2 regions of the Bacillus sp. FAU20 genome follow, and region 2 is predicted to be linked to the other one. Evidence: predicted binding sites of a transcription regulator. Region 2 holds the regulator's gene; the other holds the start of a gene.
What was found. The regulator Rex, encoded in region 2, represses fermentation and respiration genes when NADH is low (regulators of the CRP and FNR family bind a similar motif). The targets are predictions, from matches to a motif close to TTGTGAAATATTTCACAA.

Region 1: the regulator Rex is predicted to act here: its motif matches at 9,704-9,721, upstream of pflB (formate C-acetyltransferase).

What each region holds. Positions count from the first base shown of each region.
Region 1 is NZ_JBVYHY010000027.1:153,284-170,189, forward strand. It holds gene glsA (glutaminase A) at 1-97, opposite strand, end outside; partial or broken gene AC0OM3_RS26470 (transcriptional regulator) at 167-281, shown strand; gene nagE (N-acetylglucosamine-specific PTS transporter subunit IIBC) at 423-1,925, shown strand; gene AC0OM3_RS26480 (serine hydrolase domain-containing protein) at 2,177-3,430, shown strand; gene AC0OM3_RS26485 (LSm family protein) at 3,586-3,987, shown strand; gene AC0OM3_RS26490 (LSm family protein) at 4,004-4,198, shown strand; gene AC0OM3_RS26495 (glycosyltransferase family 2 protein) at 4,212-5,756, shown strand; gene AC0OM3_RS26500 (nucleotide sugar dehydrogenase) at 5,749-6,990, shown strand; gene AC0OM3_RS26505 (NAD-dependent epimerase/dehydratase family protein) at 6,987-7,952, shown strand; gene AC0OM3_RS26510 (glycosyltransferase family 2 protein) at 7,945-9,492, shown strand; gene pflB (formate C-acetyltransferase) at 9,832-12,081, shown strand; gene pflA (pyruvate formate-lyase-activating protein) at 12,152-12,883, shown strand; gene AC0OM3_RS26525 (diglucosyl diacylglycerol synthase) at 13,296-14,462, shown strand; gene AC0OM3_RS26530 (YfhE family protein) at 14,831-14,950, opposite strand; gene AC0OM3_RS26535 (GNAT family N-acetyltransferase) at 15,060-15,617, opposite strand; gene AC0OM3_RS26540 (amidohydrolase) at 15,859-16,906, opposite strand, start outside.
Region 2 is NZ_JBVYHY010000017.1:43,265-58,514, forward strand. It holds rRNA gene AC0OM3_RS12580 (23S ribosomal RNA) at 1-693, shown strand, start outside; rRNA gene rrf (5S ribosomal RNA) at 743-858, shown strand; tRNA gene AC0OM3_RS12590 (tRNA-Met) at 871-947, shown strand; tRNA gene AC0OM3_RS12595 (tRNA-Asp) at 951-1,026, shown strand; gene tsaE (tRNA (adenosine(37)-N6)-threonylcarbamoyltransferase complex ATPase subunit type 1 TsaE) at 1,201-1,674, shown strand; gene tsaB (tRNA (adenosine(37)-N6)-threonylcarbamoyltransferase complex dimerization subunit type 1 TsaB) at 1,655-2,347, shown strand; gene rimI (ribosomal protein S18-alanine N-acetyltransferase) at 2,361-2,804, shown strand; gene tsaD (tRNA (adenosine(37)-N6)-threonylcarbamoyltransferase complex transferase subunit TsaD) at 2,804-3,820, shown strand; gene AC0OM3_RS12620 (ABC-F family ATP-binding cassette domain-containing protein) at 4,306-6,231, opposite strand; gene AC0OM3_RS12625 (redox-sensing transcriptional repressor Rex) at 6,419-7,048, shown strand; gene AC0OM3_RS12630 (YdiK family protein) at 7,078-7,269, opposite strand; gene AC0OM3_RS12635 (CPBP family intramembrane glutamic endopeptidase) at 7,266-8,015, opposite strand; gene groES (co-chaperone GroES) at 8,407-8,691, shown strand; gene groL (chaperonin GroEL) at 8,730-10,364, shown strand; purine riboswitch at 10,505-10,606, shown strand; gene guaA (glutamine-hydrolyzing GMP synthase) at 10,771-12,309, shown strand; purine riboswitch at 12,463-12,564, shown strand; gene AC0OM3_RS12655 (NCS2 family permease) at 12,694-14,019, shown strand; gene AC0OM3_RS12660 (response regulator transcription factor) at 14,165-14,866, shown strand; gene AC0OM3_RS12665 (HAMP domain-containing sensor histidine kinase) at 14,850-15,250, shown strand, end outside.

The DNA.
Region 1 (16,906 bases), on a different contig from region 2:
CTAGTTCGGGGATATAAGTAGCAAGTTTTCCTTTTTTCGTATATGGTTTTACTTGTTCTAACAACTGTTGTAAGTTGTTTGTTTCAATGCACTGCATAGTACCAACGCTCCTATTTTGAATTAACTAAGTTTACTTTTCCCGATATGCTCGGAAATAAATAATAACATGAAAAAGTGGAATGATAAAACGAAAGTTCAATGTGATATAATAGGTCTTTCGTTTCGAGTATTCTGTATTTTAAAAAGGAGAAATTTCCTTTTATATAACAGTTTGGAAATAGGAGATTTATCCATAAAAAGTTCAGAAATAAAAACTACACATCTATACAACTATATGTTATTATGGTTATGTAATAGAAAGCGTTTTCTAAAGCGTACTTATAATGATAACGATTTCATAAATTTAATTAGGGGGAATTAAAATGTTGCAGTTTTTACAACGTATTGGTAAAGCTTTAATGCTTCCGATCGCAGTACTACCAGCAGCAGGATTATTGCTTCGTTTAGGGCAACCAGATGTATTTGATATTCCTGTTATGGCACAGGCCGGCGCAGCAGTTTTTGATAACTTAGCACTTATTTTTGCAATTGGTATTGCAATCGGTCTTTCAGTGGATGGTAGTGGTGCAGCAGGTCTTGCAGGTGCAATTGGTTATCTTGTTATGAAAAATAGTATTGATGCGCTTAGCAAAGGGTATTCAACTGCTGAATTACAAGATAAATTGGGTAAAGTCCAAGATTTAATAGGTAATAGCGCAAATGTAGATCCATCTAAGCTTGCGGATACAATGACACAAGTATCTAAGGCTGCTGAATTATCGACTAAAGTAGATATGAAGGTTTTAGGTGGTATTATTGTCGGTGTTATAGCGGGACTTCTTTATAATAAATTCCATAAGATTAAACTTCCAGAATGGTTAGGTTTCTTTGCTGGAAAACGTTTCGTCCCAATTGTTACATCAGTTGTGATGCTGATATTAGGAATTCTATTTGCACAAATTTGGCCAACAATTCAAAATGGTATTGATGCATTAGCTCATGGAATTGTTAATTTAGGTGCAATTGGTTCAGGATTGTTTGGTTTATTAAACCGTTTATTAATCCCAATTGGTTTACACCACGTAATGAACACATACTTCTGGTTTGTATTTGGGGACTTTACAAATGCAGCAGGTAATGTTGTTAATGGTGATATTGCTCGTTTCCTTGCCGGAGATAAAACAGCGGGTATGTTTATGACTGGTTTCTTCCCAGTTATGATGTTCGGTTTACCAGCAGCATGTTTCGCGATGATTGCAGCTGCTAAACCAGAAAAGCGTAAAGCAGTTACTGGTATGTTAGCTGGTCTAGCATTAACTTCATTCTTAACTGGTATTACAGAGCCTATTGAATTCTCATTCATGTTCTTATCACCAGTATTATATGGTATTCATGCTGTACTAACAGGTCTTTCTTTATTTATTACAACATCACTTGGCATTCATGATGGTTTCTCATTTAGTGCCGGTGCAATCGATTACGCTTTAAACTTCGGTATTGCAACAAAACCAGTCTTACTAGCAGGTATCGGTTTAATTTACGCAGCAATTTATTTCATAGTATTCTACTTCTTAATTAAGAAGTTCGATTTAAAAACTCCTGGTCGTGAAGATGATGATGAGTTAGTTGAAGATGGTGATGCACCAGTTGCAGGTTCAATTGGTGAAACTTACGTAGCAGCTTTAGGTGGAAAAGAAAACTTAACTGTTATTGATAACTGTGCAACACGTCTACGCTTACAAGTAAAAGATGCTGGTCAAGTAAACGAAGCAGCGTTAAAACGTGCTGGTGCGAAAGGTGTTATGAAATTAAGTAACACGAGTGTCCAAGTTATCGTAGGTACAAATGTTGAATCTGTTGCCGATGATATGAAAAAACACGTATAACTAATACGATAAGAGGATATCCGAAAAGATTGATGACATCAATTTTTTAGAGGATATCCTCTTTTTTGTTAATAATTTAAAGGGAATCTTACTTTTGTAAATTTTCTTTTTCTTTTTTGTACATATAGGTTGGTAATATGTGCAGTGCGTGATAAAGTAGGGATGATATAGAATGGATTATCCATAATCTACTAAAATAATTCTTTAGTAGATGAATTAAATTATTGTTGAGTAAGGGGAAAAAAGCAATTATGGATCAGGAAAAAAATAATGCGAATAGGGAAGCACGTCGGCCGATTGTATACATAAAAAGAACAATTATTTTCGTCTTACTACTATCACTTGTATATTTCATGTATACAAAAATTGTTGCGCATAATAAGAAAGAAGAAACTTTAAAAGCGGCAGCAGAAATGAAGAAACAAGAAGAGCTAAAAAAGAAAGAAGAAGAAAAAAAGAAGCAAGAAGAACAAAAACAACAAAAACAAAAAGAGCAGGAAGAACAAGTGAAGCAAGCGCAAGCTGTGGAGAAGCTTACCGAGGGACCACCTCAAGAAATTAATGAAAACGCTCAATTGGACCAGTATTTACAAAACGCAGGATTTAGTGGTACGGCTGTTATTGTGAAGAATGGAAAAGTTCTTTTAAATAAAGGGTACGGCATGGCAAATAAAGAGCAGCAAGTACCAAATAATTCAGAGACAACTTTTTATATTGGCTCTATTTCAAAGGCGTTTGTGGCAACCGCTATTATGCAGTTGAAAGATCAAAATAAATTACAAGTAGAAGATACTGTTGCAAAGTATATTCCAGACTTTCCTCAAGGTAATAGTATTCAGCTAAAACATCTATTAACACATACATCAGGGATTCCCGAATATGAGCAGGGAAAAGAAGATATTTCTCATGAAGAACTGATAAAGCGGATAGGAAATCAAAAGCGTATTGGTGGTCCAGGAGAGAAGTGGAAGTATTCTGATTCGAATTACTCTATACTTGCATACATTGCCGAGAAGGTAAGTGGACAGTCGCTCGAAGAATATATTAAACAACATATTTTTGCTATTGCGGGTATGAAACATTCTGGTTTTGGCACAGCGTTAGAACAAACAAGATTCCCATCAACGGGTTATAAAATAGTAAATAATAATATGACAACACCTAATATTCCGAGCATGTCACAACTATATGGTTGTGGTGATATATACACAAGTGCGCATGATTTATATTTATTTAACGAAGCACTATTCTCTGGTAAATTAATTTCAAAAGAGAGTTACGATCAAATGTTTACGGGTGGAAAAAAGGATTACGGGTTTGGATGGTACGTAGACCCAGGAAGCTATTCGAATCACGGTGTAATGCCAGGATGGAATTGCTTAAACGGATTTAGTAAAAATGGTAGTGTATATGTTGTTTTATTATCTAACATTCAAAATAACATTAAATCATTTGGTAAAGTGAATAACGACATTTATTCGATATTGCGGAATATTGAAGTGTAAGAAACTATCCTTTTGGATAGTTTTTTTTATGCCTTGAACCAAATATTTCTTTTAGAAAATGTATGTCTTACCTATCACAAAAATATCTATTTTGTATACATTAAGATGTATGGATGTGAAATTTTATAATCTAAAAATAATAGGAGGAGAAGTGTATGTGTCTGTTCAGAAAATATTGGCATAAATTATCGAGATTGTTTAATAGGCAATTAGATTATTTTTTAGATAATAAGTTATTACCTGCTGTGGAAAGACTTTTATTTTCACAAAACTTCGCGAGATTTATTCAAAGAAATTCTAAGCAAGCTACAGAGGAATTTATTGAATCAAGTAGATTTCAATCTATTATTTGTAACATTTTAAAAGAATGTAATACATCACCATTTAAAGAAATTGCAGAGCAGTATTTGGGTAAAAACGTAGAAATTACTGTGACAGTTGGACAGTTAACGGGTGTGATTGTAGCGGTTGGAGATGATTTCTTAACACTGCGAGAAGGAATAGGAACAGAAGTTTTATTACCATTTACAAGTATTATATCAATTAAAGAAGCGTAAGAAAGGAGAGTTATATATGTTATTTACTGATGAATTACGTAACCATGTTGGGGAACTAGTGCAAGTTGTGACAGCTGTAGAAATCATTGCAGGCGTTCTTTTATCTGTGACGGATGGGGCAGTAATTGTTCGTACTTCTCCTTCTTATGGACCACCAGAAGATGTAGTTGTACGTATTCCTATTATTGCTTATGTTCGCTTGGAAGGGTAAGAGTGATGCAAGTATGAGAGTGTCAGTTGTGATTCCAGTGCATAATGAAGCAAGTACTTTATCAAAAGTTTTAATAGAAGTAAGAAAGCTCGAACCATATGAAATTATCATAGTAGATAATGGATCGACAGATGGTACGAAAGAAATAGCGCTACAGCATAATTGCCGTGTGATTTATTATAGATATTCCCTTGGTAATGATGTGGGACGGGCAATTGGTGCTAGAGAAGCAAAAGGTGAAATTGTTTTATTTTTAGATGGCGATATCGTCATGAAAAGTGAAGAATTATACAATTTTATTATAGGAATACAGCAAGGACATGAGATTGTTTTAAATAATTTAACATGGTCCGTTTATTTGAAGATGAGACCGCATTATACGACGGTTGGAAAATATATGTTAAACCGTTATTTGAACAAAAAAGAGTTTGTTGTAGGATCTTTAATTGCGATACCACATGCGATAAGTCGTGAAGTGATTGAAAAACTAGGATGGTGGAATTTAGCGGATCCAGCACTATTTCAAGCGATGGCGATGTCTAGAGGAGTAGATATTTCTGATATGGCTTCAGTTGATGTCATTTACACAAATAAAGTTCGTCCTGTCCATACGGGCACATCACCTGGCTCTCCTTATCCGAAAGCGACTAGTCGTATTATGGGTGATCATTTGCGTGCTTTACAATACGTAATTGAAACATACGGTAATCGCGGTGATTTTTCAGAGGACAATAGAGATAGAGAGTTTGTAGGAAAGTATAAACCAGTTTTATTACAAAAGAAAAAAGCGAAATATAGTGCCATTATCCCGGTATCAGAAGAGAAAACAACTATAAGGTCTGTTATACAAGAAGTGAAAGAAGCAGGTGTAGATGAAATTATAGTTGTCGCGAATGGAGCAGATGTTGAGACTGTTAAACAGACAAAGCTAGAGAATGTTATTGTTGTTGAATTTACGAAGGCGCTTGGACATAATGTAGCACGAGCAATAGGGGCCATGCATGCTACGGCAGATATTTGTTTATTCGTTGATGGTGATTTTGTTATTCCAGCAAAAAAACTCACTCCATTTTTACATGCTGTTGAAGATGGAAATGACGTGGTGCTAAATGATTTACAATGCTTATTAGATATGTTTCATCCAGCAGATCCAATTAGTATGGGAAAATACTTTTTGAATTTGGTAGCGAAAAGACCAGATTTATGGAATAACTCACTAACTGCTGTACCACATGCCATTCATAAGAAGGTAATAGAGAAAATAGGATATGACTCCCTTATCATTCCGCCATTAGCACAAGTGAAAGCTATTTTAGAAGGATTCTCTATTACAGCAGTAGAGTTAGTAGATGTTATAAAAACAAATCGAGTACGTCCAGAGCAACACGAATTTGTAAATGGACGTATTTCAGCATTTGATCGTATTTTCGGTGATCAAATTGAGGCGATTGCGTATTTATTACAACGTACGGACGAACGCGGTGGCTTTACTGATGGAGATAGAGATAGAGATATAATTCAACAATTGAGAAGGGAAGAAGAGAATACAAATGAATAGTAGTAAAGTAGCTATTATTGGGTTAGGGTATGTTGGCCTTCCTTTAGCAGTACATTTTGCAGAAAGAGGGCATACAGTACTTGGATTAGATAAAGATATTAGAAAAATAGATTCAATTATAAAAGGAGAAAGTTATATTCCGGATGTTTCTTCTAAAGAGTTACAAAGTTTATTGACCAAAAAAAAATTAACAGTAAATACACCGGATCAAGGCATTGCTGATTTTCAAAATAGTGATTATGTTATTGTCACTGTCCCGACTCCAATTAATGAACAAAGAGAACCAGACTTAAGTGCCCTCATTTCAGCTTCGCATTATATACAACAAAACCTTCAAAAAGGACAAACCTTCATTTTTGAAAGCTCCACATATCCAGGCACACTTGAAGAAGTCATCCTACCTATTATTTCTCAAAATGGTAAAAAGGTAGGTGAAGATTTCTATATCGGATATTCCCCTGAGAGAATTGATCCAGCAAATAGTCAATATTCAGTTCAAGTTATTCCAAAAGTTATTAGTGGACAAACAGAAAAGTGTAAACAAAAAGTACAGGAGTTGTATAGCACTACATTTGATGTAGTTGTTCCAGTTAGTTCTCCAAAAGTAGCGGAAATGTGTAAGTTATTTGAAAATATTCAGCGCCTAGTCAATATTTCCTTAGTAAATGAGTTAAACACACTATGTGAAAGTTTAGGAATTGATTTTTATGAGGCGCTTGAAGCCGCATCTACAAAACCATTTGGATTTACCCCATATTGGCCAGGACCAGGAATAGGAGGACATTGTATTCCAGTAGATCCTTTATATTTCCAATGGAGAATAAAAAAGAATGGGGAAATTAGTCAATTAATTGAGGCTGCACATGTGATTAATGAAGAAATGCCAGAGAAAATAGTCCGGAAAGTAAAAAGTGTGGTGCAATCACCTGCAACGGTGTTAATTGTAGGGATTGCGTATAAAAAAGATGTAAATGATTTGAGAGAATCACCAGCGTTACCGATTATTCAGTTATTAAGAAATAAAGGATACGAGATAGAATATCATGATCCTTATATTTCTTCCGCGGAAATGGGAGATAAGGTGTACCAATCTGTTTCTTTAGATGAAGAAAAAGTTAAAAAAGCGGATTGTATTTTAATTTTAACGGATCATTCAAATATTGATTGGAAGCTTTTTAAAGGAATGGATCAAGTAATAGATACACGCGGGATCGTAAAGAAGGTGAGTAAATGAGTAAGAAATGTTTAATTACAGGTGGGGCCGGATTTATCGGGTCGCATTTAGCTGAAGAGTTGATGAGAAGAGGTTATGAGGTCACTGTTGTGGATAACTTTTATAAAGGTAAAAATAAGTATCATAAAGAGTTGATGAAAGAAATCCGTGTTATTCCAATAAGTGTTTTAGATAAAAATTCTATTTATGAATTAGTAGATCAGCATGATGTCGTGTTTCATTTAGCAGCAATTTTAGGTGTGAAAACAACAATGGAAAAAAGTATAGAGCTCATAGAAACGAATTTTGATGGGACGAGAAATATTTTACAAGCAGCGTTAAAAGGAAAGAAGAAAGTAGTTTTTGCTTCTACTTCAGAAGTATATGGTAAGGCCAAGCCGCCTTTCTCTGAAGAGGGAGATCGATTATACGGGGCAACTTCTAAAATACGCTGGAGTTATGCAGTGTGTAAAACATTAGAAGAAACATTATGTTTAGGATACGCATTAGAAGGTTTACCGGTAACGATTGTTCGTTATTTTAATATTTATGGTCCAAGAGCGAAAGATGGTCCGTATGCAGGGGTAATCCCGCGATTTATTAGTGCGGCACTGCAAGGAGAAGACATTCTCGTATATGGAGATGGAGAGCAGACACGTTGTTTTACGTATGTAAGTGATGCGGTAGAGGCAACGATTCGAGCGATGGATGAAAAGGTAAATGGTGAAATTATTAACATAGGTTCTGAGAATGAAAAGAGTATAAAAGAAGTAGCAGAAGTAATTAAAAAACTAACGAAATCTTCTTCGAAAATTGTCCAAGTTCCTTTCGAAGAGGTATACCCACATGGATTTGAAGAAATTCCAAATAGAAGACCGGATGTTGCGAAATTAAGAGAACTTGTTCAGTTTCAAGCAGAAGTAACGTGGGAAGAAGGATTGAAAGAAACTATTAAGTGGTTCCGTGAAGAAAATAATGGCTAAGTCACTATCGGTCATTATACCTGTATGTAATGAAGTTGAAACGATTTCAGATGTTATCCAATCGGCAAAAGGATTAAATCCAATAGAGATTATTGTAGTAGCAAACGGTTGTAACGATGGTACAGAAGAGGTTGCTGATCATTTAGGGTGTAAAGTAATCAAGCATACGGAGCTACTAGGGAACGATGTTGGCCGTGCGGTTGGCGCAAAACACGCGATAGGTGATGTATTACTATTTATAGATGGTGATTTTGCTATTCAAACTTCCAAATTACAATTATTCCTGAATCCGATTTTACATGATCAGACCGACATCGTTTTAAATAACTTGGATGCATTATTTTTAAAAAGGCAAAAACCCAATTCTATTACAGTATGGCGCCAAATATTAAATGCAATGTTAGAGCGTGAAGAATTAAAAATTGATTCCTTATTAGATGCACCTCATGCGTTGACGAAAGAAGTCGTTCAAAGCATTGGATATGAAAGCTTTGTTAATCCTATTGTCGCTCATTTACGCCTAGTTCAAAGTGAATGGAGAATTAGTCGGCATTGTGCAATTGACGTTATTACGCCAAATAAATTTCGGCCGACCGAGCATGCTGCATATGGCACGGGTCTGTCGCAATCTGAAAAACGGATGATAGGTGATCATATAGAAGCTGTAGCGGAGCGAATAGTAGGTAGTGATGAGCGCGGAGGATATTATGATGGAAATAGGAAAAGGGATAGTGTCTATCATACTCTAGATTTCGAAGATTTTTATCAAGGTTGGGGCATTACATCTAAATTGTATAAAGGAAAGCAATTATCAGTCATTATTCCTGTACAAGATGAAGAGAAAACAATTGGAAATGTTATAGATGAACTTCGAAAAATTGAACCTTTTGAAATTATCGTTGTAGTAAATGGCTCGTCTGATCAAACCGCAACGATTGCAAAAGAAAAGGGAGCAACAACAATTGTATATAAAGAAGCACTTGGAAACGATGTAGGGCGTTCACTTGGAACTTACTTTGCAAAAGGCGATATTGTGTTGTTTATAGACGGTGACTTTGTTATCCCGGCTAGGGAACTATATCCTTTCGCAAAAGCTATTGCAGATGGAATGGATGTCGCATTAAATGATCTAAATCATTATTTAGATTTAAGAGTACCGCTTCATCTTGTAACTGCATTTAAATATGCATTAAATTTAGCTTGTGATAGAAAGGATTTAGGGGTAGGATCACTTATTGCGGTACCTAATGCATTTAGCCAAAAGTGTTTGAAAGCAATTGGGTATAAATCTTTATTGTCACCTTGTGTAGCACAAGTGAAGGCTCTTCTTTCTGGATTTGAAATTGCATGTGTATATCATGTTGAGGTTGATAAGATGAACCGTATTCGTCCCAGTGAACATTTCGCAAAAATAGGTCACCCTCCAGCTGTACTTCGAATTATAGGTGATCATATAGAGGGACTAGAGCAAATAATTGCATTAACAGACAATCGTGGCGGATTCTATGACGGCAATAGAAAAAGAGATGTTTTAGAGTAGTAACAAAAAAAGTGTACAACATATGTACACTTTTTTGTTCTGTTATAAAAACTATAACAGATTAGGAGATAAGAGTATTACAGCTCTACAATGGTTATTGTTCTTATATTACAAAATAGGACTCGTATATAAGGGTACCAAAAAAATACAATTAAGGAAAGGGTTAATTATAAAGACTTTTAAGTGAAGTTAACACTATACATATAGTAGTTTGCTCAATATTTCACAAACATGTCACAACTGTTTCGTTCACTTTCGCAAAAAAGTAGTATTCTAAGTGTGTAAGCTGTTATATAAAAAATCTTAGTCCTGTACTAATCAAAAATGGAGGAGATTAGGATGACTCAAGTATTAGAAAATGTTAAAAACGCATGGGAAAACTTTAAAGGTGAAAAATGGAAAGCTGAGATTGATGTTCGCGATTTCATTTTAAATAATGTAAACGTTTACGAAGGAGATGAATCTTTCTTAGCGGGAGCAACTGAAGCAACGAAACAACTTTGGGATCAAGTAATGGATTTAACAACAAAAGAACGTGAAAACGGTGGCGTTCTTGATATGGATACAAAAATCGTTTCTTCTATTACATCACATGAACCAGGATATTTAAATAAAGATATTGAAAAAGTAGTCGGTTTCCAAACTGATAAACCATTTAAACGTTCTTTACAACCATATGGTGGTATTCGTATGGCGGAACAAGCTTGTGAATCTTACGGATACGAAATGGATAAAGAACTTAGTCGTATTTTTAGAGATTGGAGAAAGACTCATAACCAAGGTGTATTCGATGCTTATACATCAGAAATGAGAGCTGCTCGTAAATCAGGTGTTATTACTGGTCTTCCAGATGCATACGGACGTGGACGTATTATCGGTGACTACCGTCGTGTAGCATTATATGGGGTAGATCATTTAATTGAAGCGAAAAAAGCTGATTTAAATTTAACTGGCGGTGTAATGAGCGAAGAGACAATGCGTTTACGCGAAGAGTTATCTGAGCAAATGCGTGCACTTCAAGAGTTAAAACAAATGGCTGCTGCTCATGGTTTTGATATTTCTAAGCCAGCAACAAATACGCAAGAAGCATTCCAATGGTTATACTTCGCATATCTTGCAGCAATTAAAGAGCAAAACGGAGCTGCAATGAGTCTTGGACGTACTTCTACATTCTTAGATATTTATATTGAAAGAGATTTAGCAAATGGTACTTTAACAGAAGAAGAAGTACAAGAAATTGTGGATCACTTCATTATGAAATTACGTCTTGTGAAATTTGCAAGAACTCCTGATTATAATGAATTATTCTCTGGTGACCCAACTTGGGTAACTGAGTCTATCGGTGGTATGGCATTAGATGGTCGTTCATTAGTAACAAAGAACTCATTCCGTTTCTTGCATACATTAGATAATTTAGGACCAGCTCCAGAACCAAACTTAACAGTTCTTTGGTCTAAACAATTACCACAAAACTTTAAAAACTACTGTGCAAAAATGTCTATTAAAACATCAGCAATTCAATATGAAAATGATGACATTATGCGTGCTGATTACGGCGATGACTACGGAATTGCTTGCTGTGTATCTGCAATGAGAATTGGTAAACAAATGCAATTCTTCGGCGCACGTGCAAACTTAGCAAAAGCATTACTATATGCGATTAACGGTGGTAAAGATGAAAAATCTAAAGCACAAGTTGGTCCTGAGTACGCACCGATTACTTCTGAAGTATTAGATTATGAAGAAGTTATGCATAAGTTTGATATGACAATGGAATGGTTAGCAGGCCTGTATTTAAACACATTAAATGTTATTCATTACATGCATGATAAATATAGCTACGAACGTATTGAAATGGCACTTCATGATACAAATGTTCTTCGTACAATGGCAACAGGTATCGCGGGTCTATCTGTAGTGGCAGATTCATTAAGTGCAATTAAATACGCAAAAGTAAAACCAATTCGTGATGAAAATGGTATTGCAGTTGACTTCGAGATTGAAGGAGATTTCCCTAAATACGGTAACAATGATGATCGTGTAGATGAGATTGCTGTAAATCTTGTAAAAACATTTATGAATAAACTTCGTAAACATAAAACATACAGAAATTCTGTTCATACAATGTCAATCTTAACAATCACATCTAACGTTGTATATGGTAAGAAAACTGGTAATACTCCAGATGGCCGCCGTACTGGAGAACCATTTGCACCAGGTGCGAACCCAATGCATGGACGTGATACAAAAGGTGCATTAGCTTCATTATTATCTGTGGCTAAATTACCATATAAAGATGCACAAGATGGTATTTCTAATACATTCTCTATTATTCCGAAAGCACTTGGTAAAGAAGATGATGTACAAGTACGTAACTTAGTATCAATGCTTGATGGCTATGCAGTAAAAGAAGGTCACCACTTAAATATTAACGTATTTAACCGTGAAACATTAATGGATGCAATGGAACATCCTGAGAAGTATCCACAATTAACAATTCGTGTATCTGGTTATGCTGTAAACTTTATTAAATTAACTCGTGAACAACAAATTGATGTAATTAACCGTACAATGCATGAAAGCATGTAAATGAAAAAAAGTGTCCCTTCGTTCTTAATATATAGCGAAGGGAGGCTGTTTCAATAAAGGAGGAAGTAACATGGTAAAAGGAAGAATACATTCTGTAGAGTCTTGTGGTACTGTTGATGGCCCAGGGATTCGTTATGTCATATTTACACAAGGGTGTTTATTACGTTGTCAATATTGTCATAATGCTGATACGTGGGAAATCGGTAAAGGTAAAGAAATAACAGTTGAAGAAGTGATGCAGGATGTGACATGTTACCTTCCATTTATTGAAGCTTCCGGAGGCGGTATAACAGTTAGCGGTGGAGAGCCATTATTACAGCTAGACTTTTTAATTGAGTTGTTTAAAAAGTGTAAAGAGGCTGGTATCCATACAACAATTGACTCTTCTGGTGGTTGTTATTCTGAAGAACCAGAATTCCAAAATAAGCTAGATATTTTAATGGATTATACAGATTTAGTTTTATTGGATCTGAAACATATCGATTCCAAAAAGCATCGTAAATTAACAGGGAAACCAAATGAACATATTTTACAATTTGCTCGTTATTTATCGGATAAGAATAAACCGATTTGGGTACGACACGTATTAGTCCCTGGTGTTACGGATAATGAAGAGGATCTACAAAAACTATCTAGCTTTATTCAAAGCCTGTCTAATGTTCAAAAAGTTGAAGTGTTACCATATCATAAGCTTGGTGTATATAAATGGGAGGCGCTTGGACACAAGTACCCACTCGCAAATGTAGAACCACCTACTGAGAAAAATGTAGAACATGCTAAACATATTTTACAAGCGGTCTAATCCAAATATTGGATTAGGCTTTTTGCTTTCTTTACAATAAAATCTAGAGTATATATTGATAAAAGAGTATACTGAAAGTAGAATATCCATAATTTTGTAAGGAATAAGTGGAGAAATTTACATAATTGTAAAGGGAAATCAAAATAGTAAAAAGAATTAAGAAGTAAAAGAGTGAGTATCATGGAATAGAGAACATTTGTAAGTTATTGCGAAAGCTCTTATAGGAAAGTATAATGTAAAGATATGAGCACAGATAGGATTAAGGGGTCAATCTTATATGCTTTGCATATCCACGACAGGTACATAGCTGAAAGGGAATTATTAGAATCTGTTTATGTAATTTTTAAGGAAAATGTTTTTCCTATTGTCGTATATGCAATATGGAGAAACAAAAAGCTAGGAGTGGATTTGTTTGATAAAAAACCCCAAGGTTTTAATATTAACTGCACATTACGGTAATGGTCATGTGCAAGTAGCAAAAACATTAGAACAAACATTTCGCCAAAAAGGAATTGAAGATGTTATTGTATGCGACTTGTTTGGAGAATCACATCCATTTATAACTGACATTACAAAATATCTATATTTAAAAAGTTATACAATAGGAAAAGAATTATATCGTTTGTTTTATTACGGGGTAGAAAAAATTTATGATAAGAAAATAGCATCTTGGTATGCGAACTTTGGAAGAAAACGTTTGAAAACACTGTTACAGGTGGAGAAACCAGATATTGTAATTAATACATTTCCAATTATCGCTGTACCAGAATTGAAGAAACAAACAGGTATTTCAATTCCTGTCTATAACGTATTAACGGATTTTTGCGTGCACAAAATATGGATTCATCGAGAAGTAGATCGTTATTTTGTTGCAACGGATCACGTGAAAGAATTGATGGTTGATATCGGTGTACCTGCGGAACAAATTGTTGAAACAGGAATTCCAATTCGGAGTAGTTTTGAGTTAAAGGTAAATCCAGAAATCATATATAATAAATATCAGTTATGTGAGAACAAAAAGATTTTACTAATTGTAGCAGGTGCTCATGGAGTATTAGGAAATGTAAAAGAACTATGCCAATCATTTATGTCAGTGCCTAATTTACAAGTAGTTGTCGTTTGTGGAAAAAATGAAGCTTTAAAACAGGATTTATTAAGTTTACAGAAGCAAAATTCCGATGCATTAAAAGTGTTTGGGTATGTTGAAAATATTGATGAATTATTCCGTGTTACTTCTTGTATGATTACGAAGCCAGGCGGAATAACATTAAGTGAAGCAGCAGCGTTGCAAGTACCTGTCATTTTATATAAGCCTGTTCCAGGACAAGAAAATGAAAATGCGATGTACTTTGAAAGAAAGGGAGCAGCAGTTGTCATTCGCGATGATAGTGAGGTTTTTGCTAAAACAGAGGCATTATTACAAGATGATGTGAAGCTTCTTCAAATGAAAGAAGCAATGAAAAGCATCTATCTTCCAGAGCCAGCTGGTCATATTGTAGATGCAATTTTGGCAGAAAATCATGCAGAACCGCGCCATATACCTATTAAATCACCTGCTCTTGCACAATCTTTTACTTAATATGAAACCCTCTTTGTATATGTAAAGAGGGTTCTTTATTATTTTCAAAGAAAATTTAGCCAGTTATCCACAAAAGGATTACGCTTTCATTAAACAGTAAAGTCGGAATATTAACAACTATATCCACATTGTCCACAATTTTTAGAAAAATATCCACAATTAAAACAGCTGATATATGCTTTAATATAGAAAAATATTAAATGTTTTTGAAAATTACTAACAATTTCATTGATTTTGTGGATAAAGTTGTCCACAGCAAAAAAGACCCTTATGTATAAGGGTCCTTTTTGCTTACTTCTATCAGTCGAGAAAATTGTGTAATGAAAATGAATAATTAGGGGGGAAACTTCTAATTATTCATTTTCACTTTAAATGCTTTTCGAGCGATATCCTGCTGCACGATCTGCTTTTTGAAATTCGCGTTGATAGAGAACTTCTTGTGTACTAGATAATGTGTTTTTTGCTTTATCACGTTTCTTTTTATCCATTACAAATCACCTCGTGTCTTAAAGTTACTATTTATCGTTTCCAAAGACATGAGGGGATATACGCATATGGAAAATGTTAACTATTGATTATTATTTCAGAAAATTAAGATTACGCTTCTTTTAATTGATGAGCATCTTGGAAGGTTGTATCTCGCATTGTAGCAAGTGTGTATTGATCTTTTGGAATTTCATATAAGTTATACACTTCTTCGTTTGCGTTAATTTCATCATATACGGCTTTTCTTGTTTCGTTTGCTAGATTCACATATTGCAGTTTTTCTGCAGCTTTAATAGAACGAATATTTATTTTACGAATACGCATGAAAATTGTTTCAATATCTAATTCATAGAAAAGTTCACTAAAAAATGAATCTTTTGCCAATTTATTATAGCCTTTTCCATGATATGGTTTGCCAAGCCATGTCCCGAGAAATCCAGCTTTTTCTTGCACATCAAATAAAGTAATTGTTCCGATAGGGTTACCCCATTCATCTAAAATTGTGCGTGAAATTAATTCACCACGCTCTTCAGCTTCAATCGTTTGTTTCGTTAAGAATAAATATTCTTCATAAGAATAAGCCTTTTGACGCACAAAAGGGAAGACAGCTGGATCCACCATTAACTCGTATAGAACGTGGCTGTCGTGTAAGTCGCGTTTTTTCAACATACTAACTCCTCCTCACACGAGGGTAGCATGACGAAAAAACACCCCACCCTCGAAATTTTTATATCAATCTTTAAAAAATTTCGGGGTGGGAATCGAACCCACTAGAACCAGTTTCTAACGCTGGTGGCGCACCATTTGCCTTCCCCATTCATCAATTTGAAAATGATAATCACGACACAAATTGATTATGGTTTCATTCAGTTTATAATCGTATAATACTTTATCTAGTCAAAAAAATAAACTAGTTTTTTTTATTTTTTTTGTAAATTATTTTTCCATCAATCATAGTTAGTACAGGCTTGGCTAAATAATGGAAAGGATGATGAGTCCATAACACGAGATCGGCGTCTTTTCCAACCTCGATGCTTCCAATTCTATCCTCTAAACGCAAATTTCGCGCTGGAAATATGGTGATTCCTTCTAGTGCTGTTTTCTCGTCTAACCCTTCTCTTACTGCGACAGCGGCACAAATATTTAAATATTGAATGGGTGTATAAGGATGATCTGTTGTTATAGAAACTTCCACACCATTTTTAGATAATATATGGTAAGTATCCCATGTCTTGTTTTTTAGTTCGATTTTAGAACGACGTGTCAGAGTGGGACCAACTGAAACCTTCAAATTGTGTTTCGAAAGCTCTTCAACAAGAAAGTGTCCTTCTGTACAATGTTCAATACGTAGATCAAGGTTGAATTCCGTTGCAAAGCGTAGCGCAGAACTAATATCATCTGCTCGATGGGCGTGGATACGTACGGGTATTTCACGACGTAATGCTTTTAAAATAGGAAGCATTCGAAAATCAGCTTCGTGCCCGTAGTGTTGCGCTTCATAGAATGATTCCCGAAGTAACCCCATAATCCCCATACGTGTAATGGATTCTTTTGTTCCATTACTATGGACTTTTTTAGGATTTTCTCCAAAGGCAATCTTTAAACCAGCAGGTTCTTGAATAATCATATGATCAATACAAGTTCCAGCTGTTTTTATTACACAAGTCGTACCCCCGATAATATTTTGACTGCCAGGCATAACGTGAACGGTTGTAATTCCGTTTTGTACAGCGTCTTGAAAGGCAATATCGAAAGGGTGGATCCCATCTAAAGAACGAATATGTGGTGTTGAAACTTCAGATGTTTCATTGGCATCATTTCCAGCCCAACCAGTACCCTCATCATAGAGACCAAGGTGAGTATGGACATCAATAAAGCCAGGTAAGAGATGGAGTGCTCGTGCATCTATAACGGTCATATCCTGAGTAGGTTGAATAAAAGGTTTGACCTCGGTAATT
Region 2 (15,250 bases):
GTCTTATCGACCCGGGAGACAGTGTCAGGTGGGCAGTTTGACTGGGGCGGTCGCCTCCTAAAGTGTAACGGAGGCGCCCAAAGGTTCCCTCAGAATGGTTGGAAATCATTCGTAGAGTGCAAAGGCATAAGGGAGCTTGACTGCGAGACCTACAAGTCGAGCAGGGACGAAAGTCGGGCTTAGTGATCCGGTGGTTCCGCATGGAAGGGCCATCGCTCAACGGATAAAAGCTACCCCGGGGATAACAGGCTTATCTCCCCCAAGAGTCCACATCGACGGGGAGGTTTGGCACCTCGATGTCGGCTCATCGCATCCTGGGGCTGTAGTCGGTCCCAAGGGTTGGGCTGTTCGCCCATTAAAGCGGTACGCGAGCTGGGTTCAGAACGTCGTGAGACAGTTCGGTCCCTATCCGTCGTGGGCGTAGGAAATTTGAGAGGAGCTGTCCTTAGTACGAGAGGACCGGGATGGACGCACCGCTGGTGTACCAGTTGTTCTGCCAAGGGCATAGCTGGGTAGCTATGTGCGGAAGGGATAAGTGCTGAAAGCATCTAAGCATGAAGCCCCCCTCAAGATGAGATTTCCCATAGCGTAAGCTAGTAAGATCCCTGAAAGATGATCAGGTTGATAGGTTCGAGGTGGAAGCATGGTGACATGTGGAGCTGACGAATACTAATAGATCGAGGACTTAACCATATAATATGTAGCAATGTTATCTAGTTTTGAAGGAATATGCCTTCAATAGTTTGGTGATGATGGCAGAGAGGTCACACCCGTTCCCATACCGAACACGGAAGTTAAGCTCTCTAGCGCCGATGGTAGTTGGGACCTTGTCCCTGTGAGAGTAGGACATCGCCAAGCTATTTATATTGTCGCGGGGTGGAGCAGCACGGTAGCTCGTCGGGCTCATAACCCGAAGGTCGCAGGTTCAAATCCTGTCCCCGCAACCAAATGGTCCCGTGGTGTAGTGGTTAACATGCCTGCCTGTCACGCAGGAGATCGCCGGTTCGACCCCGGTCGGGACCGCCATTTCATATAAAGAAAAGAACGAAACAAGTTGTTTCGTATTTTTTTATTTGTTTTAACAAAAAACTAATAAAGACAGTCAAACTATCCTTAGGACAACTCCTAAGGACTTTTTTATATATTCAAAACCTGTATAATAAAGAGCAGAGAACATTGTGAGTAAAGTAGGTGAAATCTGTGAGTAAATATGAAGTAACAACAAAATCTTCTGAGGAAACACAAAGGTTATCAGAAAAACTAGGTGAGCTCGTAGAGGCACAAGATGTAATTATTTTAGAAGGAGATCTTGGAGCTGGTAAGACGACTTTTACAAAGGGACTAGCAAAAGGTCTTGGAGTGAAAAGAGTTGTAAATAGTCCTACCTTTAATATCATCAAAGAATATAAAGGAAGATTACCGCTATATCATATGGACGTGTATCGCTTAGCAGAAAGTGAAGAGGACTTAGGCTTTGATGAATATTTCTACGGTGAAGGAATTACGGTAGTAGAATGGGCTCATTTAATAGAAGCATATTTACCGAATGAAAAGTTACAAATTAGTTTATTCCATGCTGGAGATGACACAAGAAAAATTATACTCGAGCCAATTGGAGATCGCTATATTAGATTATGTGAGGAGCTATTACAAGATGAAAGTACTAGCAATTGATACTTCAAATTACGTAATGGGTGTATCCCTTATTGAGGAAGGAAACGTAATTGGGGAAATCATTACAAATTTAACAAAAAACCATTCTGTACGTCTTATGCCAGCTGTAGAGAAACTGTTAAAAGAGTGTGGCGTAAAACCGAAGGAATTAACTAAAATCGTTGTAGCTGCTGGACCTGGATCCTATACAGGTGTTCGCATAGGCGTGACAGCGGCGAAAACATTAGCTTGGTCACTTCAAATACCAATTGTAGGTGTATCAAGTTTAGAGGTAGTAGCTGCAAACGGTGCTAACTTTAACGGATTAATTTGTCCTTTATTTGATGGAAGACGTGGGCAAATTTATACTGGGTTATATACATATGAAGGAGAGCAGTTAACTTCAATAGAAGAAGACCGAATTATTCTTATTGTAGACTGGTTGCAAATGTTAAAAGATAAAGGACAGCCTGTTTTATTTATCGGTAACGATGTTAAATTGCATAAAGAAACAATTATAGAACATTTAGGTGATCAAGCTGTATTCGCTCCATTTACTAAAAATAACCCAAGACCAAGTGAGCTAGCATTCTTAGGATTACAAAAAGAAGAACAAGATGTGCATACGTTTGTTCCAAGCTATCTTCGTTTAGCTGAAGCTGAAACAAAGTGGTTAGAAAGTCAAAACAAGTAGGAGCTTGCAGAAGATGGATATGATATTTAGAAAGATGGAGCTTGATGATATTGCTCAAATTGTAGCTATTGAAGAAGCGTCTTTTTCAACTCCTTGGACTGCAGATGCCTTTCACCGTGAATTAACGATGAATGAACATGCACATTATATTGTGTTAGAAAAAGATGGTCGTGTAATCGGGTATTGTGGATTGTGGATAATTATTGATGAATCACATATAACAAATATAGCTATTTTGCCAGAATACCGAGGTCAAAAGTTAGGAGATGCCCTATTGAAAGCAGTTATTTCTGAAGCGAAAGAACTAGGGGTAAAAACAATGACACTTGAAGTACGTGTATCAAATGAAGTAGCAAAGCAGTTATACAGAAAATACGGATTTCAAAATGGTGGGATTCGTAAACGATACTATGCAGACAATCAGGAAGATGGTCTCGTAATGTGGGTGAATATATAATGGAAAAAAATACGATTATACTTGGTATTGAAACAAGTTGTGATGAAACAGCAGTAGCAGTTGTTAAAAATGGAACGGAAATTATTGCGAATGTCGTTGCATCACAAATTGAAAGTCATAAACGTTTTGGCGGCGTTGTACCAGAGATTGCATCCCGTCATCATGTAGAAGAAATTACAGTTGTGTTAGAAGAAGCTTTAAAGGAAGCAAACATCACATTTGATGATATTGATGCAATTGCTGTAACAGAAGGTCCTGGTTTAGTAGGAGCACTTCTAATTGGAGTAAATGCAGCGAAGGCAGTAGCGTTTGCACATGATATTCCGTTAGTCGGTGTTCATCATATTGCTGGTCATATTTATGCGAACCGTTTAGTAAAAGAAGTTCAATTCCCGTTATTATCACTTGTTGTATCTGGTGGGCATACAGAACTTGTTTATATGAAAGAACATGGTTCATTTGAAGTAATTGGTGAAACACGAGACGATGCAGCTGGAGAAGCATATGATAAAGTAGCTCGTACGTTATCTATGCCATATCCAGGTGGTCCTCATATTGATCGCCTTGCACATGAAGGAGAACCGACAATTGATTTGCCTCGTGCATGGCTAGAACCGGATTCATATGATTTTAGCTTTAGTGGATTGAAATCAGCAGTTATCAACACTGTGCATAATGCAAAACAACGCGGTATAGAAATTGCGCCAGAAGATTTAGCGGCAAGTTTCCAAGAAAGTGTAATAGATGTACTTGTAACGAAAGCAGCTCGTGCAGCAGAAGCTTATAATGTAAAGCAATTACTTCTTGCTGGTGGAGTAGCTGCTAATAAAGGACTTCGTGCGCGATTAGAAGAGGAATTTGCACAAAAAGAAAACATTGAATTAATTATTCCGCCGCTATCTTTATGCACAGATAATGCAGCGATGATTGCAGCGGCAGGGACAATTGCTTATGAACAAGGTAAGCGTGCAACATTAGCCTTAAATGCAAATCCAGGATTAGATATTGAAGCATAGTTATGCACATAATTAACCACAGGTTGTGGATAAAACCCATATTGTCTGTTGATAATATGGGTTTTATTGTGTATATAAAATGTTGATAACTTTTTTGTTGATTGTGGATAATGTGGAAAAGTTATTTTAAGGTTTATTTTATAAAGGTGGATATGTGTATAAACTTGTGGATAAATAGGATGATGTCAGACCTTTGAATTTGTTCTTTTTCGGGAAATAAAAGGCAAGAAGATATCCCCGAAAAACATTTTGAAACATCACCCCATTATAGAAGATGCTAATATTGTCAATCTTTGTCGTTAAATCGATATTTCGTGTCAAATTGTTAATATATATAGGGTTACGATAGATATATTTGAAAAATCGTTAGTATATTCTAAGTTACGATTGATATACTCAAAAAATTGTTTCTGTATTAAAAGAAAAGAAGATGTCGCATAGTCAAAAATCCTGACTTATGAGACATCTTCTTTATTTAAATATGCTTATACATGCAGCTCTTCCCATTCTGCCATACAAGTTTCAAGTTGTTCTTGTAGCGTTTGCTTTTTAGTTGTAATTTCACTAGCTTTTTCATAATCTGCATATATTTCTGGTAAGCAAAGTTGATCTTCTAACGTAGCAATTTCTTCTTCTAATTCTAATATACTTTGTTCTAGCTCTTCAATTTTTCTAGTGCGTTGACGCTCTAGTTTTTTACGCTCTTTTTCTTCTAAATAATTTAATTTCTCTTGTGCAACCACCTTTTGAACAGGAATGTCACTTTCTTGCTGTTCAAGTTCTGCACGTTCAATCATTTCATTTTTCTTTTCAACGTAGTAATCGTAATCCCCTAAATATTCCTGTGCACCTTCTGTTGATAACTCAACCACAGTCGTTGTTACACGGTTAATAAAGTAGCGGTCATGTGAGACGAATAGAAGAGTCCCTGGGTAATCAATTAAAGCATTCTCCAAAATTTCTTTACTATTTAAATCAAGGTGGTTCGTAGGCTCATCTAGAATTAATAAATTTGATTTTTGCATCATAAGTTTTGCAAGAGCTAATCGAGCTTTTTGTCCACCACTAAGGGAAGATACTGGTTTCAGTACATCATCTCCTGTGAATAAAAAATTCCCGAGTATAGTACGGATTTCTTTTTCAGGTTGCAGTGGATATTCATCCCATAGTTCATTTAAAACCCGTTTAGAAGATGTTAAGTTTGCTTGTTCTTGATCATAATAACCAACAGATACATTTGATCCGAAAGAAACATCACCATTTAATAGTGGTAACTTATTCACAATAGACTTTAATAATGTGGATTTCCCAATTCCATTTGGACCAACTAAAGCAACACTATCTCCGCGAGTTAAGCGCATAGTTACATGTTCAATTATAGGGTTCTCATCATAGCCGATGGTTGCATCATTTACTTGTAAAACATCATTTCCACTTTGCTTTTCAATATCGAAGTGGAATGATGCTGACTTAGAATCCCCTAATGGTCTTGTTAATAATTCCATTCTGTCTAGTTGTTTACGGCGACTTTGAGCCCGTTTCGTTGTAGAAGCGCGAGCTATATTCTTTTGAACGAAGTCCTCAAGTTTTGCGATTTCATCTTGTTGTTTTTCGTAACGTTTCATTTCTTGCTCATATAATGCTGATTTTAAGTCTAAATATTTACTGTAGTTACCAACAAATCGTCTGCTTTCTTTATTCGAAATTTCATATACTTGTGTAACGAGTTTGTCTAAGAAATAACGGTCATGTGAAACGATTAATATTGCGCCAGGATAACCTTGTAAATATTGCTCAAGCCACGTTAATGTTTCGATGTCTAAATGGTTTGTAGGCTCATCCAAAATAAGTAAGTCTGGTTTTGTTAATAATAATTTCCCGAGAGCTAATCTTGTTTTTTGCCCGCCGCTTAAAGTAGAAATCGTCGTCTGGTGCGTTTCAACTGGGAAGCCAAGGCCGCTTAAAATGGAGCGAATATCCGCTTCATATTGATATCCACCTTGATCTTTATAATTGAGTTGCAATTGGTCATACTCAGCTAACAATCTTTCATATGTAGCTTCGTTTGAAAAGTTTTCTTCTTTTCCCATTTCTTGCTCAAGCCTTCGAAGTTTTGTCTCCATTTGCTGTAAGTGGGTAAAGACGGTTAGCATTTCATCCCAAATTGTTAAAGACGTTTCTAGTCCAGTATTTTGAGCTAAATATCCGATTGAGACATCTTTTGGTTTTATAATTTCGCCACCATCATGAGATAATTCACCAGCGATTATTTTTAATAATGTAGATTTTCCTGCTCCATTCCTTCCAACTAATGCGATACGATCTTTTGTTTGTACTTCCAATTTTATGTTTGCCAGAATTGTTTCTGCACCGTATAATTTCGAAAGCGCGTTTACTTGTAATAAAATCAATGTTTTCACCTCAAATAATTTCTTAACTTTGCCATGTTTATATTTCTCAATCATACTAAAAATAGTGTATAGTTTAAAATAAAGAGAGAATACTTCTTCTCTTTATTATACAAGGAATTTAATGAGTGCTAAACTTCTGTATTTGATTAAAGTATATGAATAATGATAGGAAGAGAGGAGAGGTCATATGGATCAGCAAAAGATTCCACAAGCCACTGCTAAAAGATTGCCTCTATACTATCGATTTATCCAAAACTTATCTCTTTCTGGTAAGCAGCGTGTTTCATCGGCCGAATTGAGTGAGGCAGTAAAAGTAGATTCCGCAACAATACGAAGAGATTTTTCGTATTTTGGAGCGTTAGGGAAAAAGGGATATGGATATAACGTAAATTATTTATTATCATTTTTCCGCGAAACACTTGATCAAGATGATATAACACGTGTAGCACTTATTGGAGTAGGTAATTTAGGGACCGCTTTCTTACATTATAATTTCACGAAAAACAATAATACAAAAATTGAAATGGCATTTGATGTTAGTGAAGAGAAAGTTGGAACAGAAATCGGGGGCATTCCTGTATATCATTTAGATGAATTAGAAGAGAGATTATCAAATGATATACAAGTGGCAATATTAACAGTACCAGCCACAGTAGCACAAGCTGTAGCAGATAGATTAGCTGAAACGAGCGTGCACGGTATTTTGAATTTCACACCAGCGCGATTAAACGTATCAGAGAATATTAGAATTCATCATATTGACTTAGCTGTAGAGTTACAAACATTAGTTTACTTTTTGAAAAACTATCCACAATAAAACGCAGAGGAAGCGACCTCTGCGTTTTATTATTGTTTCTTCTTTGTGAATTTAACTAATATAAGGCGAAGTGCCAAATTAAAATCAATTGTTGCCATAACTGCAAATAGTATTGTCCACATATTCCAGATTGTATCTGTCACGTTCGTAATGGCCAAGCGTGTAAAGATACATCCAAGAAGGAAGTATAGTGCAGCCATGAACAATGGTGAGTTTCTCATACAAAAAATCCTCCGATAAAGCCTTGCATTTTTTCAGCTTCTTTAATCATTTCTTGAATTTGCTCATTGCTCATAAAAATTTGCCCAATAGCAACTAATGTATTCATCGCAACATGAGCTGCAATCGGAACGATAATACGTTTCGTCTTCACATATAAGAAGGCGAATACGAGCCCCATAGCAGTGTATACCAATAAGTGAGTAAAATCAAAATGAATTGCTGCGAATACAAGCGAACTAATGATAGCTGCAATAAAGAAGTTAAACTTCTTATAAAGTGCACCAAATAAAATTTTTCTAAATACGATTTCTTCTAAGATAGGTCCGATTATAGATACGACAATAAGGAACCAAGGTGTCGTTCTTGCAATTTCCATCAGTTTCATTGTATTTTCTGAACCTTGCTTAATTCCTAGTAGCTGCATCTCGATCATACCGGCAACTATTTGTGAAAAGAAAGCTAAGAAGAACCCGATGAAAATCCATCCAATAGTAGCTGGGACAGAAGAGCGCATTGCATCTAAATGCCTGTCACGAATATCTGTTCTAAGTAACCAAAGTATGATACATAATGCAACAAAGAAGCTAATAATTGCCCAGTGTCCCATTATGATTTGTCCTTTTTCCTCAATGGTAAATCCTCTATTATCATAGAGTCCTGTTTTTAGGAGAAGTGGTAATCCAACAACGCCAGATAACTGCATTAAAATGTATGTAACGATAATCCACCAGTATTGTTTCTTCAAATGGTTTAACCATCCTTTCTAACTCTAGTGTATGAGATAAGGTAGGATAACATGTAAATATGTTATCTACGATATAAACTTTCATTCGAATTATGATTTTTTTGTAAATCTTTATTTGAAATTAAAGTAGGAGACAGGAAAAAGTTGTACGTTTAGCGAAAACAACTTAGGGTGTCTTTCATATTGTAACATACGAGTAGGGGAAACAACGATTCATATAGTAAAGGCGGTATTCTATATAGAAAGTTTATATAGTAATTTGCGAAAAAATTATGATTTTTTTACTTGCAAAAGAAATTGAGATTATTTATTATTATAAGTGTGTTAGCACTCGGATGACTTGAGTGCTAATAAAAGAAATTTACATAACAAAATGAGGAGGTTATTGTTCATGCTAAAGCCATTAGGTGATCGCGTTGTAATTGAGCTTGTTCAAGCAGAAGAAAAAACAGCAAGTGGTATTGTATTACCAGATACTGCAAAAGAAAAACCACAAGAGGGTAAAGTTGTTGCAGTAGGTACTGGTCGAGTGCTTGAGAATGGTGAGCGTGTTGCTTTAGAGGTAGCAGCAGGTGATCTTATCATCTTCTCAAAATATGCAGGTACTGAAGTGAAATATGAAGGTACAGACTACTTGATTTTACGTGAAAGTGACATTTTAGCAGTTATCGGTTAATTATATAAATCTTAAAAAATCCAAGGGGGTCAATTATTATGGCAAAAGATATTAAATTTAGTGAAGAAGCACGTCGTTCGATGCTTCGCGGTGTCGACACTCTTGCAAACGCAGTAAAAGTAACACTTGGACCAAAAGGTCGTAACGTTGTACTTGAGAAAAAATTTGGTTCACCACTTATTACAAATGATGGTGTAACAATCGCAAAAGAAATCGAATTAGAAGATGCATTCGAAAACATGGGTGCGAAGTTAGTAGCAGAAGTTGCTAGCAAAACAAACGATGTAGCTGGTGACGGAACAACAACTGCAACTGTATTAGCGCAAGCTATGATTCGTGAAGGTCTTAAAAACGTAACAGCTGGTGCGAACCCAATGGGTCTTCGTAAAGGTATCGAAAAAGCTGTTACTGCTGCAATTGAAGAATTAAAAACGATTTCTAAACCAATCGAAGGCAAATCTTCTATCGCACAAGTAGCTGCTATTTCTGCAGCTGACGAAGAAGTAGGTCAATTAATCGCTGAAGCAATGGAGCGCGTTGGTAACGACGGCGTTATTACTTTAGAAGAGTCTAAAGGATTCACAACAGAATTAGACGTAGTAGAAGGTATGCAATTTGATCGTGGATATGCATCTCCTTACATGATTACTGATTCTGACAAAATGGAAGCAGTTCTTGATAACCCATACATCTTAATCACTGACAAAAAGATTTCTAACATTCAAGAAATCTTACCAGTATTAGAGCAAGTGGTACAACAAGGTAAACCACTTCTTATCATTGCTGAAGATGTAGAAGGCGAAGCTTTAGCTACATTAGTAGTGAACAAACTTCGTGGTACATTCAACGTAGTAGCTGTTAAAGCTCCTGGATTTGGTGACCGTCGTAAAGCAATGCTAGAAGATATCGCAATCTTAACAGGTGGCGAAGTAATCACTGAAGAATTAGGCCGTGACTTAAAATCTGCTACAGTTGAATCTTTAGGACGCGCTGGTAAAGTTGTTGTAACGAAAGAAAATACAACTGTAGTTGAAGGTGTAGGAAGCACAGAACAAATCGAAGCTCGCATCGGTCAAATCCGTGCGCAATTAGAAGAAACAACTTCTGAATTCGATCGTGAAAAATTACAAGAGCGTCTTGCAAAACTTGCAGGTGGCGTAGCGGTAATTAAAGTAGGTGCAGCAACTGAAACTGAGTTGAAAGAACGCAAACTTCGCATTGAAGATGCACTTAACTCAACTCGTGCAGCAGTAGAAGAAGGTATCGTTGCAGGTGGTGGTACTTCACTTATGAACGTATACACAAAAGTAGCTTCTATCGTAGCTGAAGGCGACGAAGCAACAGGTATCAACATTGTACTTCGCGCACTAGAAGAGCCAGTTCGCCAAATCGCAATCAACGCTGGTCTAGAAGGATCTGTAGTTGTAGAGCGTCTAAAAGGCGAAAAAGTAGGCGTTGGTTTCAACGCAGCTACTGGCGAATGGGTTAACATGCTTGAGTCTGGTATCGTAGATCCAGCTAAAGTAACTCGCTCTGCACTTCAAAACGCAGCATCTGTTGCAGCTATGTTCTTAACAACTGAAGCTGTAGTAGCTGACAAGCCAGAACCAAATGCACCAGCAATGCCTGACATGGGCGGCATGGGCATGGGCGGTATGGGCGGAATGATGTAATTCCGTTTGCCCTAAAAAACATCCATTTCTATATAGAAATGGATGTTTTTTTATGTTTTTTAAAAAAGGAAATGAATTTCTGTAGAATTTTGTCGCTTTCTCTCTTGACCATATTGATACTTCATTGTTAGAATCTAGGAAGATAATATAAAACGATCCTTCATATATCCTCAATGATATGGTTTGAGAGTCTCTACCGGGTTACCGTAAACAACCTGACTATGAAGGCAGTGTGTCTTATATTTATAAAGAGCGGAGACTATCTTTCTTTATAAAGCCAGACCCCTGCCTTTTCTTTGTTATGAGACTAGAGGCGGAGGACTGGCTTTTTTTATTATATTGGTAATGCTTTTCGCCAAATTGGTGAAAATATTTATATACGAGAACTAACGTTGGGGTGATTATTTTGAAGAAACAACACGATACAATTATCGTTTTAGATTTTGGAAGTCAATACAATCAGTTAATAGCACGTCGAATTCGTGAGTTCGGTGTATACAGTGAACTTCATCCACATACAATTACTGCAGAAGAAATTAAAGCAATGAATCCAAAAGGGATTATTTTCTCTGGTGGACCAAATAGTGTATACGGTGAAGGTGCATTACATTGTGATGAAAAAATCTTTGAACTAGGTTTACCAATCTTCGGTATTTGTTACGGTATGCAGCTTATGACGCAACACTTCGGTGGTAAAGTAGAGCGTGCAAATCACCGCGAGTACGGAAAAGCTGTTCTTAAAGTAGAGAACGAATCAAAATTATATGCGAACCTTCCAGAAGAGCAAGTTGTATGGATGAGCCATGGTGACTTAGTAACTGGTTTACCTGAAGGATTCGTAGTAGACGCAACAAGTGAATCTTGCCCAATTGCTGGTATGAGCAATGAAGACAAAAAATTATACGGTGTACAATTCCACCCAGAAGTACGTCACTCTGAGCACGGTAACGATTTAATTAAAAACTTCGTATTCGGTGCTTGTGGTTGTTCTGAAGGATGGAACATGGAGAACTTTATCGAAGTAGAATTAGAGAAAATCCGTGAAACGGTTGGAGACAAAAAAGTACTATGCGCACTTAGCGGCGGTGTAGACTCTTCTGTTGTAGCAGTGTTAATTCATAAAGCAATTGGTGACCAATTAACATGTATTTTCGTTGATCACGGTTTACTTCGTAAAGGCGAAGCGGAAGGCGTTATGAAAACATTTAGCGAAGGCTTCCATATGAACGTTATTAAAGTGGATGCAAAAGACCGCTTTATGGACAAGTTAAAAGGTGTAGAAGATCCAGAACAAAAACGTAAAATCATCGGTAACGAATTCATTTACGTATTTGATGATGAAGCGTCTAAATTACAAGGTATGGACTTCTTAGCGCAAGGTACACTTTACACAGATATCGTTGAGAGTGGTACAGCAACTGCACAAACAATTAAATCTCACCATAACGTTGGTGGACTTCCAGAAGACATGCAGTTCAAATTAATCGAGCCTTTAAACACGTTATTTAAAGACGAAGTACGTGTATTAGGGTCTGAACTAGGAATTCCTGATGAAATCGTATGGCGTCAACCATTCCCAGGACCGGGTCTTGGTATTCGTGTATTAGGTGAAATCACAGAAGAGAAATTAGAAATCGTTCGTGAATCTGATGCGATTTTACGTGAAGAAATTATTAAAGCGGGCTTAGACCGTGAAATCTGGCAATACTTCACTGCGCTTCCTGGTATGCGTAGCGTAGGTGTTATGGGTGACGAGCGTACTTACGATTACACAGTAGGTATCCGTGCGGTAACATCTATCGACGGTATGACAGCTGACTGGGCACGTATCCCTTGGGACGTATTAGAGAAAATCTCTGTACGTATCGTAAACGAAGTAAAACACGTTAACCGTATCGTGTATGATGTAACGAGTAAGCCACCAGCAACGATTGAGTGGGAATAGTATTTATAAAAAGGTCCATCTATTGCTTATGCATAGATGGATCTTTTTTATTTTGGTATTAATACGAACGAAACTATAAAATTTTATAAAAATGTTCGTTTTTAAATTGACAAAACTACTTCGTCGAGTTAATATGATTATGTAATTCAAACGAAAAGTGAATATTATAGCCGTCGTATAATATCGGGGATATGGCCCGAAAGTTTCTACCTAGCTACCGTAAATGGCTTGACTACGAGGCGTTTGTATAAAGATGAGGGGAAACTTGTCTTTGTTTATAGAACGCTTCCATGTATAAATGCAATGGAAGCCTTTTTTATTTCTCGGGATAAAAGAGGGCTAGGAGAAATGCGGCGAGTAATCATATAACGGGGGAAACGTAAGATGAAACGCTATTTTCAGTTTGATGAGCTCGGTACGAATTATAAGACTGAGTTCATAGCAGGGTTAACGACATTTCTATCTATGGCTTACGTACTATTTGTCAATCCTGCTACGCTGTCGCTTGGAAATGTTAAAGGGTTACCAGCAGGTACAGGGATGGATCCAGGTGCAGTATTCGTTGCTACGGCATTAGCGGCAGCGATCGGTTCGTTAATTATGGGTATTTTCGCGAAGTATCCAATTGCTTTAGCGCCGGGTATGGGAATTAACGCGTTCTTTGCTTATACAGCAGTGTTAACGATGGGTATTCCGTGGCAAACGGCCATTGCTGGAACATTAATGTCAGGTATTATCTTTATTATTCTTACTGCTTCAGGTATTCGTGAAAAAATCATTAATGCAATTCCATCGGAGTTAAAGTTTGCAGTAGCAGCAGGTATTGGATTATTCATTGCTTTCCTTGGATTCCAAAATGCCGGAATTATCGTGAAAAACGATGCGGTTCTTGTTGGGTTGGGGGACTTAACAAAGGGCACAACGTTACTAGCAATCTTCGGGGTTGTTACTACGATCATCTTCATGATTAAGAAAGTTAATGGTGCAGTATTTTACGGTATGATTCTTACAGCGATCTTAGGAGTTGCAACAGGATTAATTGATACTCCGAAAGCTGTGGTGGGAGCAATACCGAGTCTAGAACCAACGTTCGGCGTGGCGTTAACGCACTTCGGCGATATTTTCACAGTTCAAATGGGGATTGTTATTATAACGTTCTTCTTTATAGATTTCTTTGATACAGCAGGTACGCTTGTAGCGGTTGCGAATCAAGCAGGATTAATGAAGAACAATAAATTACCACGTGCAGGAAAAGCGTTATTTGCAGATGCGATTGCAACTGTAATTGGTGCGATCTTGGGTACATCAACAACAACGTCTTACATTGAATCTTCTGCAGGGGTAGCAGCGGGAGGGCGTTCTGGATTTACAGCAGTTGTAACAGCAGGATTCTTCTTACTGGCACTATTCTTCTCGCCATTACTAAGTGTTGTAACGCCAGCTGTAACGGCACCGGCTTTAATTATTGTAGGAATCTTGATGGTTTCTTCCTTAGGGGAAATTGATTGGAAGAAATTCGAGATTGCAGTACCAGCATTCTTTACAATTATCTCTATGCCACTTACGTATAGTATCGCAACTGGGATTGCGATTGGATTTATCTTCTATCCAATTACAATGGTTGTGAGTGGTCGTCGTAAAGAGGTTCATCCGATTATGTATGTTATGGGAGTTTTATTCGTACTATATTTCATCTACGTTCGTAAATAAAAGGGGTTTTTTGAAAGGTCTAGACTTAAGGGGAGTCTAGACCTTTTTTGCGTCTTCAGAAAATCTTAAGGATTTCCGAGCGTTTTTCTTCAGAAGTTTTCCTATAATAGAAGTTAGGGATTAAAAAAGTGATGGGGGAGATATTGTGGCACACGAAACAATACTTGTCGTAGATGATGAAAAAGAAATTCGGAATTTAATTACAATCTATTTAAAGAATGAAGGATATAAAGTATTACAAGCAGGAGACGGAGAAGAAGGATTACGTTTACTAGAAGAAAATGAAGTACATCTAGTCGTATTAGATATTATGATGCCGAAAGTGGATGGTATTCATATGTGTATGAAGGTAAGGGAAGCGAAAGAAATGCCTATTATTATGCTTTCTGCGAAAACGCAAGATATGGATAAGATTTTAGGGTTAACAACGGGTGCAGATGATTATGTAACGAAACCATTTAATCCGTTAGAGTTAATCGCAAGAATTAAATCTCAGTTACGCCGTTATATGAAAATGAATGGTTTCGCTATACAAAATGAGGACGAGCTAGAAATTGGAGAGATGAAAATAAACATCTCGACCCATAAAGTTATTGTGGACGGAGAAGAAGTGAAACTGACCCCAAGGGAATTTTCAATTCTAGAATTACTAGCTCGTAATCCGGGTATGGTCTTTAGCGCGGAACAAATTTATGAAAAGGTTTGGAACGAAAGATCTTTCCAGTCTGATAATACGGTAATGGTGCATATTCGAAAAGTACGTGAAAAGATTGAGGAGAATCCAAGGAAACCTAGATATATAAAAACAGTATGGGGAGTGGGGTATAAGATTGAAAAAGATATTTAATCCGTTTACTTATGTTAGGAAAATTCGAGAATTAATTAGGAAGATAATAAAGAGTGTGAAACGGAGTATACGAATTCAACTTATTACTGCATTTACTGCTTGTGCGTTATTAGGACTCTTTGTATCAACGAAGATAGTAGCACCTGTTTTTGAAGATGCTAGTCGACATGCTGAGATTAATTATAGAGATGGTATGGAACAAATTAATCGTAAAGCGCAAAGTACCGCGGAAATGATGGTTGATGCAAATAAATTAGATGCTGTACAAAGTATGATAGAGCTAGAAAATGAAAATTTAGAGCAGAGGCAGGATGCTTTTAAAATATTAGTTACGGATGAAAGTGGTAAGGTTTTGTATAAAACGAAGCAGGCGCAAGAAGAACA